Regions from separate parts of the Pseudoalteromonas obscura genome, predicted to be linked through region 2. Evidence: predicted binding sites of a transcription regulator. Region 2 holds the regulator's gene; the other holds the start of a gene.

Region 1 (8,075 bases), on a different contig from region 2:
TTAAGAAACTTAACAGAGGTGTTCTTTTGAGACTAAATACCGCCATGCGTATATAGTAGTACAGCATGTTATCTCCTGTTCAGCGGTGGGTGTAGCACTAACATAATTTTTATAATTCTATTGCTCAGACACGCATGCTTAAGCTCAAACCCTTTTAAAAATACTCACATCGAGCAAATAGCTAACCAAGGGGGGAAAGGCACTATAGATTCCAACTTACTAGCGACAAGTTGCTTAGTATATTTATCCACAATGATAACTGGCTCGCTGCCTAAAGCCTTTCAGACATAAGTGAGTTATATAGAGTATCCCAAGTATGTGATTATTATTGGTAAATGATATTCTAAACACAATTACGCCTAAAATTCCTTCGTGTGTACCTAAGCTTTCCATCGCCCATATGTAATGCAGTTAAGCACTCGTCGAACTGAACCGTAAACATTTGAGGTTTATTTAGGGGTAATTTTTTTCTTCGCTGGTTAGGCTAACAAAAACCAAATAGATACACAATAAAAACCCAGAAACAACAAAGTTAACAGCTTCGTTATAAAAGAAGAAAAATTATATAGGAAAATGTTGCTCTACGGGGCGTATATAGGGCGATTTTCAATTCAAGATTGCCCTAGCAATCAATATTTAGAATGTGGCTATTTAGCCAAGTATTTATTTAACCCCATCTTGCAGCATAGTGTTCGATACAACGCTCTTTTAAAACACCGTCGCGGATCTCAATAGCTCGTTTGGCTTGTTGCGCCAACTTTAAACTGTGAGTGACCATTAAAATCGTGGTACCACACTGGTTAAGGGACGATAAAATAGCCATAATATCTGCGGCATTTTGCGAGTCTAAATTGCCAGTCGGCTCATCAGCTAATATGAGTGAGGGTTTACCAACTAATGCACGCGCAATGGCTACCCTTTGCTGTTGGCCACCAGACAACTGGTTTGGTTTACAGTTAATTCTGTCACACAGTCCAACTTGCTCTAGTAATGACATCACGCTGGCACGGCGCTGCTTGGCAGGCACCCTGCTGTAGCGCAAAGGGATCTCCACATTATCATAGACATTTAGTTCGGGAAGCAGATGGAAGCCCTGAAAAACAAACCCAATATCAGAGCTTCGTAATCGAGATTTTTGTTTATCACTGAGTGTCTTTACGTCTTTATCTAAAAAAGTATATTCGCCAGAGCTGGGAGACTCTAATAAACCAGCAATATTTAAAAAGGTCGTTTTTCCAGAACCAGACGGGCCGACCAACGCAATAAAATCCCCCGATGAAACTTGCAAATTAAAAGGTTGTAATGCTTGAGTAACCACGGTGTTTTCTTCGTAATTTTTAGTAACACTGGAAAAATTAAGCATATACACTCACTACTTTACCACTAAATTTATACTATTCATTACGATGAAAAACCGACACCCATCAGCAATATAATGAGAGAGGCTGCAAAAAGTACAGCCTGAAAGGCAATGAATACGCAACTGCATAGTTAAAAATATAACACGGCAAAAGCTGTATGCAACCCGCTAAATTCATTAAAAAAACACTAAGAATACAGCAAAAATGACTTGTTAGAGCAGTTACCCCCTAACAAGCCCACTGGATAGGTTTAAGTATCGTAACCAAGATTAGGAGACAGCCAACGCTCAGCCTCTTCTATGGTCATATCACTACGGCGGGCGTAGTCTTCAACTTGATCTTTTTGGATGGTAGCAACTGCAAAATACTTAGCGTCAGGATGTGAGAAGTACCAGCCAGAAACAGCTGCACCTGGCCACATTGCATAAGAGCTCGTTAGCTTCATACCGATGCGGTTTTCAACATCTAACAACGACCAGATTTTTTTCTTCTCCGTGTGCTCAGGACATGCTGGGTAGCCTGGTGCGGGTCTAATACCTTGGTAGTTTTCGCGAATAAGCTCTTCATTAGTTAACGACTCATCAGCAGCAAAACCCCAGTACTCCTTGCGAACCTGTTCGTGTAAGTACTCAGCAAAGGCTTCAGCTAGCCTATCTGCCACCGCCTTGACCATGATCTTATTGTAATCATCTTGCTGCGCATCAAATGCATCCGCCAGATCATCCTCTTCAAGACCACCTGTGACTGCAAATGCGCCAAAATAATCGTCAATGCCCTTTGGTGCAACGTAATCAGCTAAACAGTAATTTGGAAAATCTGTTTTTTCCGTTTGTTGACGCAATTGACACGACTTACCAATCACCTCTGTTCGAGATTCATCGGCGTAAATTTCGATATCATCGTCTACTCGGTTGGCTGGGAATAAACCAATTACGCCTAGCGGTTGCAACTTACCCGTTTGCTCTAATTCATCGAGCATCGCATTGGCATCAGCAAATAGCTTTTTAGCTTCTTCACCAACTATTTCATCCTCTAAAATACGCGGGTATTTGCCTGCCAAAGACCATGTCATGAAATAAGGAGTCCAATCTATATATTGACGTAAAGTGGCGATGCTAACGTCTTTAAACTCAGTCACCCCCAACTTTTTAGGTTTAGGCGGTGTGTAATTATCCCAGTCTAACTTAGTGGCATTGTCCCGAGCACGGGCTAAAGTCACAGGCTTGGAACGCGGTTTTTTACGCGCTTGCTGCTCACGAACCTTAACGTATTCACTAGCCGTTTTTTCCAAAAATGCGGGCTTTTGCGTATCACTTAGTAAACTCGACACAACCCCTACAGCTCGGCTAGCATTATTTACATAAATAACGCCTTTGTCGTACTGAGGCTCAATTTTAACCGCCGTATGCGCTTTAGATGTGGTTGCACCGCCAATTAACAGTGGAATATCAAAGCCTCGACGTGTCATTTCTTTTGCCACGTGTACCATTTCATCCAGTGAAGGGGTAATAAGACCAGACAGGCCAATAGCGTCTGCTTTTTCATCGATGGCCGTTTGCAGGATTTTTTCAGCAGGCACCATCACACCTAAATCAACTACTTCATAGTTGTTACACTGCAACACAACACCCACGATGTTCTTACCAATATCGTGTACATCGCCTTTCACAGTGGCCATGACTATTTTTCCGTTGCTCGCGCCTTCTTCCTTCTCAGCTTCGATAAATGGGTCGAGGTAAGCCACCGCGCGCTTCATTACACGGGCTGACTTGACTACCTGAGGCAAGAACATTTTACCAGCACCGAACAAATCACCGACCACATTCATGCCATCCATGAGTGGCCCTTCGATTACCTGAATAGGTTTGTCGAAGCTGAGACGGCACTCTTCGGTATCTTCATCGATATACTCAGTGATCCCCTTAACAAGGGCATGCTCTAACCTTTTTGCAACTGGCCATGTACGCCACTCTAAGTCCTCTTTTTTCTCAGCTTGCGCCATACCTGAGTACTTAGGTGCAATATCAACTAAGCGTTCGCCCGCACCGGGATCAGTGTTGAGGATCACATCCTCAACAGCATTTCTCAATTCAAGTGGAATATCGTCATACACCGCCAACTGGCTTGCGTTTACGATCCCCATATCCATACCCGCTTTTATGGCATGATATAAAAATACTGAGTGGATCGCTTCACGAACTGGGTTGTTGCCTCGAAACGAGAACGACACGTTAGACACACCGCCTGATACCTTACAGTGGGGTAGATTTTGCTTTATGCGGCGCGTGCCTTCAATAAATTCAACGGCATAGTTATCATGTTCTTCAATACCGGTGGCAACGGCAAAGATATTCGGATCAAATATGATGTCTTCTGGTGGAAACCCCAGCTCATCCACAAGAATTTTGTACGAGCGCTGACAAATCTCAAACTTACGATCTGCCGTTTCAGCTTGACCGACTTCGTCAAACGCCATAACAACAACAGCTGCACCAAAACGTTTTAATATCTTGGCTTGGCGCACAAACGGCTCTCTGCCCTCTTTTAGCGAGATAGAGTTAACAATGGCCTTGCCCTGGATACATTTCAGACCCGCAACGATGACATCCCATTTAGAGGAGTCAACCATGATAGGCACTTTTGAAATTTCAGGTTCAGAAGCAATAAGGTTCAAAAACTTCACCATCGCCATTTTTGAATCCAACATGGCTTCATCCATGTTGATATCAATCACCTGCGCGCCTCCCTCCACTTGCTCTCTCGCAACTTCTAGGGCCGTTTCGTAATCTTCTTCTAAAATGAGACGTTTAAAGCGTGCTGAACCTGTGACATTGGTTCTTTCACCCACATTGGTAAATACAGCGGTAGATTGCGTCATAATGATACTTCCTAATTCAGATTACAGGCTTCAAGACCTGACAAACGCATGCGAACTTCAAGCTCAGGAAGCTTACGCGGTGACACAGGGCTCAACCCTTCAGCAAAGGCCTTAATATGCTCCGGTGTCGTCCCGCAGCACCCACCAACAATGTTAATAAAGCCTTCATTGCCCCAATCAACAATCTCTTTACTCATCTCGTCAGCTTCTAAGTCGTACTCACCAAATTCGTTCGGTAATCCAGCATTAGGGTGCACGGAAGTGAATGTTTCACATACCCGAGATAACTCTTCCACATATGGGCGCAATAGATCTGGGCCTAACGCACAGTTAAGCCCAATAGAGATAGGCTTAATATGTCGAATTGAATTGTAGAATGCTTCTGTCGTTTGCCCTGATAGAGTTCGACCTGAAGCATCTGTAATTGTACCCGAAATCATTACTGGCAACCTAACCCCAGCTTGCTCAAAAGCCTCTTCAACTCCGTAAGCCGCCGCTTTAGCATTAAGGGTATCAAATATTGTTTCAATCAAAATAAGGTGCGCTCCCCCCTCGATTAAGGCAAGGGTAGACTCAATGTATGCTTCCACCAGCGCATCAAAAGTCACGTTGCGATAGCCTGGATCATTCACATCGGGGGAAATAGAGCAGGTTTTTGATGTTGGTCCCAAAACACCGCCAACATAGCGAGGCTTGCTCGGATCTTTGGCGGTAAATTCATCACAGACTTCACGTGCCAATTTGGCCGACTCAAAATTAATCTCTCGGCTTAAACTCGCCATGTCATAATCTTCCATTGAAATGGTAGTCGAGTTAAAGGTATTGGTTTCGATAATGTCAGCACCCGCTTCAAGGTACTCTCGGTGAATTTGCTTAATCACATCAGGCTGAGTCAAACTTAACAAGTCATTGTTGCCTTTGATCAATACATGCCAGTCTTTAAAGCGCTCTCCACGGTAATCTTCTTCCTCAAACTTATGTTTTTGGATCATGGTTCCCATAGCACCGTCTAAAATAACGATGCGCTCTTGCATCGTCTTTTTCAGCGCTTCAGATACGGCTTGGCCATCGACAGGCTCAAATGGCACACTGTTATTCGGCATAATTGTTAGTCCTTACGTCTTGGCTAACGAGATTAATATCGTACGGAGTTGTTTGGTAAACATAATAGTTTAACCAATTTGAAAATAATAAAAAGGCGTGACTTTGCCACGTTTTCGATGGCTTAACTCCCGAGTCATTGTTTGGGAAGTAGTTGTCTGGCATAGGGGCATCTGGTCCATTTTGCAGATCTCGCAAGTACTCTTTTTGCAATGTATCCGCATCATACTCTGGATGTCCCGTAATATACACTTGGCTCCCTGTATTATTCTTAAGTAGATAGGCCCCGACTTGTTCTGAACCGGCCAATACCACTAAATCTTCTTTGCGATTGATTTTCTCAATATCAATATGACCATATCGGGAATGGGGCACTAAAAACTCATCGTCAAACCCACGTGTTAGTGCGCCGTGATCAAAATAAACTCGGTGTTTAAATACGCCACAAAGTTTTTGCTCTTTTAATTCTCGTTTCAATCCATGATGGTGATATAAGCCTGCATGAGCGGCCCAACAGGAAAATAGAGTTGAAGTGACATGATGTTCGGCCCAGTCAAAGAATGCTTGTAGCTCTTGCCAATAGATCACATCTGAATACTCTAAATGCGCCAAAGGTGCACCTGTGACAATCAAAGCATCGTAGTTTTCGTCTTTAACTTCTGAGAAGTAACGATAAAACATATTCAAATGTTGTTCTGAGTTTTCTGAACTGCGATGTGTGTCCAACCTGAGCAAATCCACATTTACTTGCAACGGCGTATTTGCCAATAAACGAATAAACTGAACCTCTGTCTCTACCTTATTGGGCATTAAGTTCAAGATTGCCAACCGCATAGGACGGATCTCTTGAGACATCGCGCGACTTTTCGGCATCACAAATACATTTTCGTGACGCAACCTCGCAATGGCGGGTAATTCGTCTTTAACAGTGATCGGCATGAGACCCTCCCCAGAATAGACAAAACTAACTGTAATATATTGGCTGACATTATGAACGAACGCCATAAAATTTCAACTTCTAGATGTTCAGACGTCTAAATTAGAGAATTCCCGAATATGCCATTGGCAAAAACGAGCAGGTAAGTCTCTATTTCTCGAAACCGTCTCAATACCGTCAAAAATGAGAAAGGGAAAATTGAATACAAAATAAGGGTTGAAACTCAGTGAGTTGAGTAAATTTAATTCTCAAAAATGTGAAATTTAAATTTGGCGGGAGTGTGAGGATAAAGGTTGAAAGGATAAAGGTTGAAAGGATAAAGGTTGAAAGGATAAAGGGTGAAAGGATAAAGGGTGCCAGAACAAATAGCACCCTGTCATGCAAGTAGATGATTAACCGAAATAACCGTACCCTAATACGACACTTACTATCAGCCCTGCTGAAGCAAAAATCCCATATTCAATACTCACTTTTAGACGTTGCTCTCCGACAAACAGCTTTGACTCAGTCATAGCCATGATCAAACAAGATATAAACATACAAAAGCTCAAAAGAATTAAATTAATTTGAATCGCATCGAGGATCATTATGTTCTCCAACAAGTGGCCACAGGCCGATTTAAGCACACGACTATTTCAACACAACAGAGTGTAACAAAATAAGTTCTAAGCTTTCAATAAAAACTGAAAGTTTATTTTTTGAAGCTGGAGAGCGTCAGAGAGAAGCACTATCACCGTAACTATTAAGCTCAATTACATTGCATAAATTCACAAAATAATTACAGTACAGCCAGATTAGACGACTAAATAACAAAGATGATTGTGGGTATAGGAGAAATCGCTGCATTTTGTGCAGCCGCAGTATGGGCATTTTCAACCCTATTATATAAACGTTTTAGCCATCATTTAAATCCCCTAGAGCTCAATGTCGCTAAAGGGGTAATAGCCTCTGCATTGATGGGCGTCATATTACTTTTAACTTGGGACAGCCAATTGCCTACTAGTCATATAAGCTGGGGGTGGTTAATTGCCAGCGGTATTGTCGGCATTGCAATTGGAGACAGTGCCTACTTCGCAGCCCTGCGCAATATTGGTCCAGCCCGAACATTGGTGATCGAATCACTCGCGCCAGCCATTGCTGGATTGCTGAATATCGCGCTGTTAGGCGTATATCTATCTGCCACTGCTTGGCTCGGTATTTTGATTACTACTTTAGGCGTCGTTATTGCAGTCAAACCCAGTCAAAAGCTGCCAAAACTAGATAAAGACATTTACCGTAAGGGCGTATTATTTGCGCTGGGAGCCGCAACATGCCAAGCCGCCGGCATGGTCCTTTCAAAAGGTGCACTAAATAATGATGACATCAGCAGCTTGTGGGCAGCCATGATACGCCTTGCTGCGGGCACGCTCGTGGTGGCAATGATAGTTGCAGTAATAAAACACAGCAGCTTAACACGCGCCATTACACTCAAAGGAATTGAGGGCAAAGCTTGGTTGTTTGCAGCGGTTTTCTTTGGCACCTTCATCGGTTTATGGCTACAACTTGTCTCTGTCAATAATACCGACCCTGCGGTAGCACAAACCATTTTTTCTGCCGCGCCGTTAATGGTTATGACGATGAGTTTGATAAGAAGAGAGCATGTGACACGCGCTATGATATTGGGTGGGGTAACAGCTTTGGTGGGGATAGTTTTACTATTAAAAGGGTGACTATATAGTTGGAAAGAGGCCATCTCAGCCTGTTTATGCATAGAGCAATGCACGTGAGCAAACAGGTGAGACGACCTTGGAGGTAGGAG
Region 2 (8,075 bases):
GAGTTGCATGCGACGCCAGCGATTTCGAAGAGCAATAGCAACTGCTTTTTTAGCTTTGTCTTGACCAATAATATGCTGGTCCAATTCATGAACGATTTCTCTAGGTGTCATTGCTGTCATGGATTTTCCTATTACAATTCTTCGATGGTCTGGAAGTTGTTTGTGAATACACAAATATCACCCGCAATTTTCAAGCTTTTCTCGACAATTTCGCGTGCACTCAAGTCGGTATTTTCAATCAGTGCTGTTGCAGCCGCTTGGGCGAAGTTACCGCCGCTGCCAATGGCAATAAGGTCATGTTCTGGTTGTACAACATCGCCGTTACCTGTGATGATCAGTGAAGCCGTTTCATCCGCTACAGCAAGCAGCGCTTCGAGCTTTCTGAGCGCGCGGTCTGTTCGCCAATCTTTGGCCATTTCAACAGCCGCACGAGTGAGGTGTCCTTGGTGCATTTCCAATTTAGTTTCGAAACGCTCAAATAATGTAAATGCATCGGCAGTACCACCGGCAAAACCTGCCAGTACTTTACCGTTGTAAAGGCGACGCACTTTTTTGGCATTGCCTTTCATCACCGTATTGCCAAGAGACACTTGGCCGTCGCCACCGATAACAACTTTGTCATCACGACGAACGCTTACGATAGTAGTCATAGTATTCCTTAAAAGAGGCCTTTGCCTCGGATAATTATATCAATAAATGCTTAAATGAGGGCAGCTAGGCTAATTTCAAGTCCAGCCCCAAATTCCGCAGTCAACGATTTTGATGCGCTGCAATCTATTTTTATCGCTTTCAGCATCGCGCTTTTTGTCATAGGGCCCTAAACGCACACGGTACCAAACACCGTTACTCCCTTCAGTGCGGCGAATTTCAGATAAGAGGCCTGCAAAGGCAATGCGCGCTTTGCGCTTTTCCGCTTGTTCATAGGTTCTGAAAGAGCCACACTGCATTTGAAATGGACCCCGTGATTTAATGACTTTAACCTCAGCTTCCACTTTCGCTTTTTTCATATCATCGATGAACGGAGGTGGACGAGGCAGCTCTTTTTTATTTTCAACCACAGCGGTAGGTTCCGCCGGTGTTTGTGCCTGTTGGACTTTGGCAGGATCAGCATGCTCTTTGATAAACCACAAGCCATAGGCGAACCCGCCGATCAGCAGCATTGCGAAGGCAGCAAGGACTTTCGGAAAAGGTTTCTGCGTTTTAGGTTGTTGTTTCTTTTGTCCCTTTTTCTTCGGGGTTTTGTTTATATAATCGTGTTGTGCCATATCAGTTTAATAGGTATCCATAGGATCAACATCAATATTCCAGCGCACCCGTGTGGCAAGTTTGTGGCTGCTTATATATTCCTTAAGTTGCATGAGATATTGATGCAAAACATTGCGTTGCGTTGCCTGTATATGTAATTGATAACGGTACTTTCCCGCGAGGCGCTCCATGGGCGCCGGGATCGGACCTAGCAATTGTATACCAGAGAATGGCTGCGCTGGAACCAAATCGGATAAAAATGTCATGACAAGGTGCGCGGAAGTTGCTTCTGCTCTGACCAACGCGAGATGTGTGTATGGTGGAAGCATTGTCTCTTGGCGCTCTGTGAGTGCGTAGCGCGCAAAGTCTTGATAGCCATTATTAACTAAATCTTGCAGCAGTGGATGTTCGGGAAAGTGGGTCTGTAATATCACCGTGCCAGGCTCTCCACTTCTACCTGCTCGACCTGCTACTTGGGTTATCAATTGGGCCATATGTTCAGTTGCTCTAAAGTCACTTGAATATAAACCACTGTCGACATCCAAAATAACCACAAGCGCGACATCGGGGAAATGGTGACCTTTCGCCAGCATTTGGGTGCCGATCAGCACTTGAGCCCCACCTTGGTGGATCTGCTCAAGGGCACTTTCTAAGCTGCCTTTCCTTCTGGTTGAATCTCTGTCAATACGACAGATAGGGATGTCTTCAAATTGAGCAGAGATAAACTCCTCCAGCTGCTCTGTACCAAGTCCTGTGGGCATAATCTGCGTACTACCACAATCTGGGCATTGGTGAGGAACAAATTGCTGTTCACCGCAGTGGTGGCACACCAAGCGCTGCATTGATTTGTGATAGGTGGCGCTGGTACTGCAGTGTTGACAGTCACTTATCCAAGCACACTCATGGCAAATCAATGTCGGCGCGAAACCTCGGCGATTAAGAAAGATCATAGCCTGCTTACCCATAGCCAGAGTACGCTCAATTGCTTTTAAACTTGTGCTGGCGAACCCACCTTGCGTTTGTTGGGCTTTCATATCGACAAGTAAAAATTGATTGTCTTGACTGGTTTGCGCACGTTTACTTAGTGTCAGCAGTTGAAACTTATTATCCAGTGCTTTTTTTAAGGTTTCCAGCGCGGGTGTTGCTGTCCCTAAAAGCAGCGAACACTGCGCTTGATGAGCACGGTAAGCGGCCAAATCTCGAGCGTGGTAGCGCAAACTATCTTGCTGTTTAAACGAATGATCATGCTCTTCATCAACGATGATCATCGCGAGGGATTTAAACGGTAAAAAAATACTAGAGCGAGTGCCAATGACAAGCGCTGTGGTGGCTTGCTGAGCACGACGCCACGTATGCAAGCGCTCGTTATCAGTGAGATTGGAATGCCATAGATCAATTGGTAGGCCAGGAAAGCGACGCTTAAACCGGTTTACTGTTTGCGGAGTTAGACCTATTTCGGGTACCAATACTAAAGCTTGCTTTCCTGCTTTGAGTACTTTTTCTAAGCACTGTAAATACACCTCGGTTTTACCACTTCCGGTGATCCCTTCAATTAAAAATGTGCGAAAACCATCGGTATGATTTACTGCACTGCAAGCGGTTGCTTGTTCTTCATTTAAAGTGGGTTTAGTACCAATAGATAGCGGTTGGTTTTGCCAAGAAGTATCTGGGCGAAGCTCTTCACAAATGAGCTTTTTTTCTTGTAAGCCTTTTATTTGTGCTTGTGTAAAGCCCAAAGTTTTGAGCTCACTATGTGTCGCATCCCCGGCACTGCGCAATTGTTCTAGTAATGCAAGCTGCTTCTTGGCTCTCAATTGCGTGGTTTCTCGCCCCGCGTCGGTGAGTGTTAAAAAGGGCAACTGCGTTTTATCTACATTCTGACCGTCACGCAGTGCGCCTGGTAATGCGGTAAATATTGTCTCACCGAATGGGTAGCAATAATATTGACTGGCAAAAAGTAAAAAACTTAAATGAGCACTATCTAGAATGGGTGTGCTGTCAATAACAGATTCAAGCGGCTTTATTTTATTTTCTGGGACGTCACTATGTGTTTTTAATTCGGTGACGACGGCGACACAACGCCGATTGGCAAATTTGACCCAGACTCGACCGCCGACACAAGGGGTCATGGAGGGTTGGTAGGTGTAATCAAAAGTCTTGTGTAAAGGGACTTTTATTGCGACAGCTGCAAATGGCATGTGCTCTCCAAGTGATCCGCCTATTGCGTACAAAGTAAGAATGCGAAGTGCCAGAGTATACCTCAACACTTTCTACTTGTGAGGGTAAATTCCGGATAGTAAACAGGAATAATAAAAATCTAGTTAGATACTAATTTATTGCTTGTAGTTTGAGTATGAAAGTCCTAAAATACGCGTCCAATTTATTTGTATAACGACGTATGGTGCCAAACTTCGGGTTTGGAGAGCGATACGGCCTTAAATTAGAGGTTTCCTATGAAAGAAGGTATTCATCCTAAGTACGAGACGATCTCAGCAACTTGTTCTTGTGGTAACAAATTCGAGACGCGTTCAACACTTTGTAAAGACATTCACCTAGACGTATGTTCTTCTTGCCACCCGTTCTACACTGGTAAGCAGAAGATCCTTGATACTGGTGGTCGTGTTGATCGCTTCAACAAGCGCTTCGGTGCGCTATCTGCTAAGCGTTAATCACTGCTTAGTTAATGAAAGAAAGCACCTACGGGTGCTTTTTTCGTTTTAGTACATGCCTTTTTCTTCATACATGTGCTTCAGCATTCCCCCGAATAAAAAATAATATGCAATTTGGTATTGTATTAAAAAGTTGCCATATTTGTTCTATAGCATATGTCTAACTAAGTGGTTTAATTGGCACAGCTCCAATGTGCTTTTTGCACTGAAATTATGAAGCAAAATGTGAGATGTGTGTTTAAAACAGTCTTTGTTTTGAATAGTTATGCTTGTTTAATTTTTATTTAAAGTTAGTTAAATTCATCTAAATGTCACTAAATGTAGTTATTTTCATTTAACTGTATGGTTTTGTTAGTGAATTGATTCTTGTTCGTCATATGTGGTTTTTTTGCATATAAATTAACCTTTCATGACCAAGAATTATGGATGTTACCGTTAATTTATTGCTGTAAATTTTGATGAAAAGTAGCTTAAAAGTCGCTAAATACCAAAGAATATCGTCTAACAGGATAGACCTGATAGTGCTTGAATTAATTTTCAAAAGAGGTATTGTTGAAAGCAGTTAGCGAATTTTTATCTCACTCTCACTTTTAACTTCTCGTAGGAAAAAATCGCGTCATGTCAGATTTACGTGAAAAAGCATTACATTACCACGCTCACCCCGTCCCAGGTAAAATCAGTGTTGAACTGACAAAACCTGCTGAATCCGTCAAAGATCTAGCCTTAGCTTATAGTCCAGGTGTTGCAGAACCCGTGCGCGAAATTGCGGCAGATCCTGCAAATGCATACCGATATACAGGTAAAGGCAACATGGTTGCTGTGATCAGTAACGGTACTGCTATTTTAGGTCTGGGTAACCTAGGACCTTTGGCGTCTAAACCCGTAATGGAAGGTAAAGCGCTTTTATTTAAGCGATTTGCAGGTTTAGATTCGATTGATATCGAAGTAAAACACCGCACAACTGAAGATTTTATCAACACCGTTGCAAATATTGCAGATACGTTTGGTGGTATTAACTTAGAAGATATTAAAGCGCCAGAGTGTTTTGAAATTGAAAAAGCTTTAATTGAGCGCTGTGATGTTCCTGTTTTTCACGATGATCAGCATGGTACAGCGATCGTAACTGCTGCTGGCATGCTAAACGCTTTGGAAATTCAAGGTAAAGACATCAAAGAGGCGATCATTGTTTGTTTGGGTGCAGGTGCAGCCGCAATCGCTTGTATGGAATTGCTAATTAAATGTGGTGCTCAACGTGAACACATTTACATGTTAGACCGCAAAGGTGTTATCCATACACGTCGCGATGACTTAAATGAGTATAAAACGCTGTTTGCCAATAACACTGATAAGCGTACATTGCAGGATGTTATTGCTGAAGCCGATGTATTTGTTGGTGTATCTGGTCCTGATTTGCTATCACCAGAAGATCTTAAACTGATGGCTAATAAGCCTGTGGTTTTTGCTTGTTCGAATCCAGATCCAGAGATTAGCCCTGAAGTGGCACATAGCGCTCGAGACGACTTAATCATGGCGACAGGTCGCTCTGACTATCCAAACCAAGTTAATAACGTACTGTGTTTTCCGTTTATTTTCCGCGGTGCATTAGATGTGCGCGCTACTGCTATCAATGATGAAATGAAAATTGCAGCGGTAGAAGCTATTCGTAGTATTGCAAAAGAACCTGTACCGGAAGAAGTTTTGGTTGCAGCAGAAGTAGAAAGCTTAGAGTTTGGCTCAGAGTACATAATTCCAAAGCCTATGGACCCTCGTTTACTACCTCGTATTGCAAAAGCAGTTGCACAAGCTGCAATTGACTCAGGTGTTGCACAGATTGAACTACCTGAAAATTACATGGCATAGATTTTACGGCTAAGTCTTGTAAGGGGCTTAGTGTGTTACATGATATAAAAAAGCCTCACATTAGTGAGGCTTTTTTATATTTGATAGGGACTGATTATTCTTCGTTTATCTCAGGAATATCTAATCCCATTTTTTCCATAATCTCGCGAACTTCTGCTGGGATCTTCTCTGGATTATCTTTTCTTAAGTCTTCGTCATTTGGCAAAGGCTGGCCAGTAAACGCATGTAAAAACGCTTCACACAGTAATTCACTATTTGTTGCATGGCGCAGGTTGTTAACCTGTCGACGAGTCCGTTCATCTGTCAGTACTTTAAGTACATTCAAAGGAATTGAAACAGTGATTTTTTTCACCTGTTCTGATTTTTTACCGTGTTCTGCATATGGGTGAACATATTCACCGTTCCATTTAGCCATAATTGTGTACTTGCCTCAGTGTTTACCTTGAATGTGAATAAGACTGGATTTTGTTTGCTGAGTGCACTGCTGACGGTTTGTACCATATACAAGCTAATTGCTGTGCACTGTACAGGAAATTGGCAGAATACTCGGTCTTTTGCCATATTAGGTCAAAGATTCAGTCTTATTGGCATCCTTTATCGCTTTCGTGGCGAAATTTTATCGGTTTGAATAAGATAGTCAAATACTAGTTATTTAGCCATATAGAAGTATAAATGTTTTGACATCTCACAATTGTTCATCTAACCTTTTAGACGTCTAAACATCCAAGTATCCAGGTGACCTATGAGCCAAAGTAAGAAGTCAACGATTGCCGTGAGAAATGGCATCGATGCAGATAAGCATCATGGTGCAGTTGTGCCTCCTTTATATCTCTCTACGACCTATTCTTTCGCTGATTTTGATAAAAAGCGGGATTATGATTATGGTCGCAGTGGCAACCCAAATCGAGATATTTTAGCCGATACACTCACTCAGTTAGAAGGTGGCGAAAAAGGCATTATTACCGCAACTGGCATGGCTGCGGTTCATCTTGTGACACAGTTATTAAACCATGACGATACTTTGGTGATCCCGCATGACTGTTACGGTGGCAGTTATCGATTATTTACCTCTTTAGAAAAGCGTGGCTTATTAAAAGTAGAAGTACTTGATTTAACTCAGCCTGAAAGTCTGCAAAAGATTGCGGATATTGCGCCTAAGATAGTTTGGATAGAAACTCCGAGTAATCCAATTCTAAGACTGACAGACATTGAAGCTGTGGTGAAAGCTGCGCACGGTTGTGGCGCCTTGGTAGCTGCGGACAATACATTTTTATCACCGGCGCTGCAAAACCCAATCGCTTTTGGTGTGGATATTGTTGTGCACTCTACGACTAAGTTTATCAATGGTCACTCAGACGTTGTTGGTGGAGCTGTCATTGCTCGCACGCAAGAATTGGGGGAAGAGCTTGCTTGGTGGGCAAACAATATTGGCATTACAGGTTCACCTTTTGACAGCTACTTAACACTGCGCGGACTTAGAACTTTAAAAGTGCGCCTAAAGCAGCATGAGCACAATGCATTGGCGATAGCTCAGTATTTAGAATCTTCTCCATTTGTTGAGCAAGTTTATTATCCCGGTTTAGCTTCCCATCCACAGCATGCGCTCGCCAAAAAGCAGCAGCATGGATTTGGTGGCATGGTAAGTTTTGACATCAAAGGGGGTCTGAAAGACTCCGCTGCATTTTTAACTTCTTTGTCCCAATTTTCTCTAGCTGAATCTTTGGGTGGTGTAGAGAGTTTGATTTGTCACCCAGCTACGATGACCCATGCAGGGATGGATCCACAGGCTAGACTTGAAGCGGGCGTAGGCGATACGTTAATCCGAATTTCCGTTGGAATTGAAGACGTTGAAGATTTGTTAGCAGATCTTGAGCAAGCGTTTAAAAAGGTGTACAGTCCTGTAAGCGGTGATTCTGACGATGCCAAAGACTTTAAACTATCCCCTGCACATACGGTTTTATGGTAACAATATGACAAAAGTAGTACACAAATTTGGCGGCTCTAGCCTTAGTTCTGCAGCGCGCTATCAAGCGGTTGCTAATATCATTTTAGGCCAATGCCAAAGAGGTGATTGTGTCGTTGTGTCAGCAGCGGGTAAAACCACAAATACGCTAGTGAAGTTATGGCAAAGTTATTTACAAAAAGATGATAATGCCTTTAATGACATCTTATTGCAGGTGGAAAACCATCAAAATCAACTGCTGACAGAGTTGTTTACGAGTCAGCAAGCAAATACTCTATTAGAAAAGCTAAAAGATGAGCTACAGAGCATTGCAAAGGCGGCAGCAGATTTAAACTTAC

Evidence for each region. Region 2 encodes MetJ, which represses methionine synthesis genes. Its sites were predicted from a motif close to TAGACGTCTAGACGTCTA; they were not measured.
Region 1: a site for MetJ is predicted at 6,360-6,377, ahead of QNM18_RS06045 (homoserine O-succinyltransferase). Genes of this name have one in related genera too.

The regions. Positions count from the first base shown of each region.
Region 1 covers NZ_JASJUT010000002.1:435,081-443,155, forward strand. The annotation lists gene QNM18_RS06025 (ABC transporter permease) at 1-67, opposite strand, end outside; gene QNM18_RS06030 (ABC transporter ATP-binding protein) at 668-1,363, opposite strand; gene metH (methionine synthase) at 1,612-4,239, opposite strand; gene QNM18_RS06040 (homocysteine S-methyltransferase family protein) at 4,251-5,273, opposite strand; gene QNM18_RS06045 (homoserine O-succinyltransferase) at 5,332-6,279, opposite strand; gene QNM18_RS06050 (hypothetical protein) at 6,670-6,816, opposite strand; gene QNM18_RS06055 (DMT family transporter) at 7,093-7,986, shown strand.
Region 2 covers NZ_JASJUT010000009.1:199,903-207,977, reverse strand. The annotation lists gene hslU (HslU--HslV peptidase ATPase subunit) at 1-120, opposite strand, end outside; gene hslV (ATP-dependent protease subunit HslV) at 132-650, opposite strand; gene QNM18_RS19170 (SPOR domain-containing protein) at 726-1,265, opposite strand; gene priA (primosomal protein N') at 1,272-3,443, opposite strand; gene rpmE (50S ribosomal protein L31) at 3,699-3,914, shown strand; gene QNM18_RS19155 (malic enzyme-like NAD(P)-binding protein) at 4,533-5,774, shown strand; gene metJ (met regulon transcriptional regulator MetJ) at 5,869-6,189, opposite strand; gene metB (cystathionine gamma-synthase) at 6,517-7,740, shown strand; gene metL (bifunctional aspartate kinase/homoserine dehydrogenase II) at 7,745-8,075, shown strand, end outside.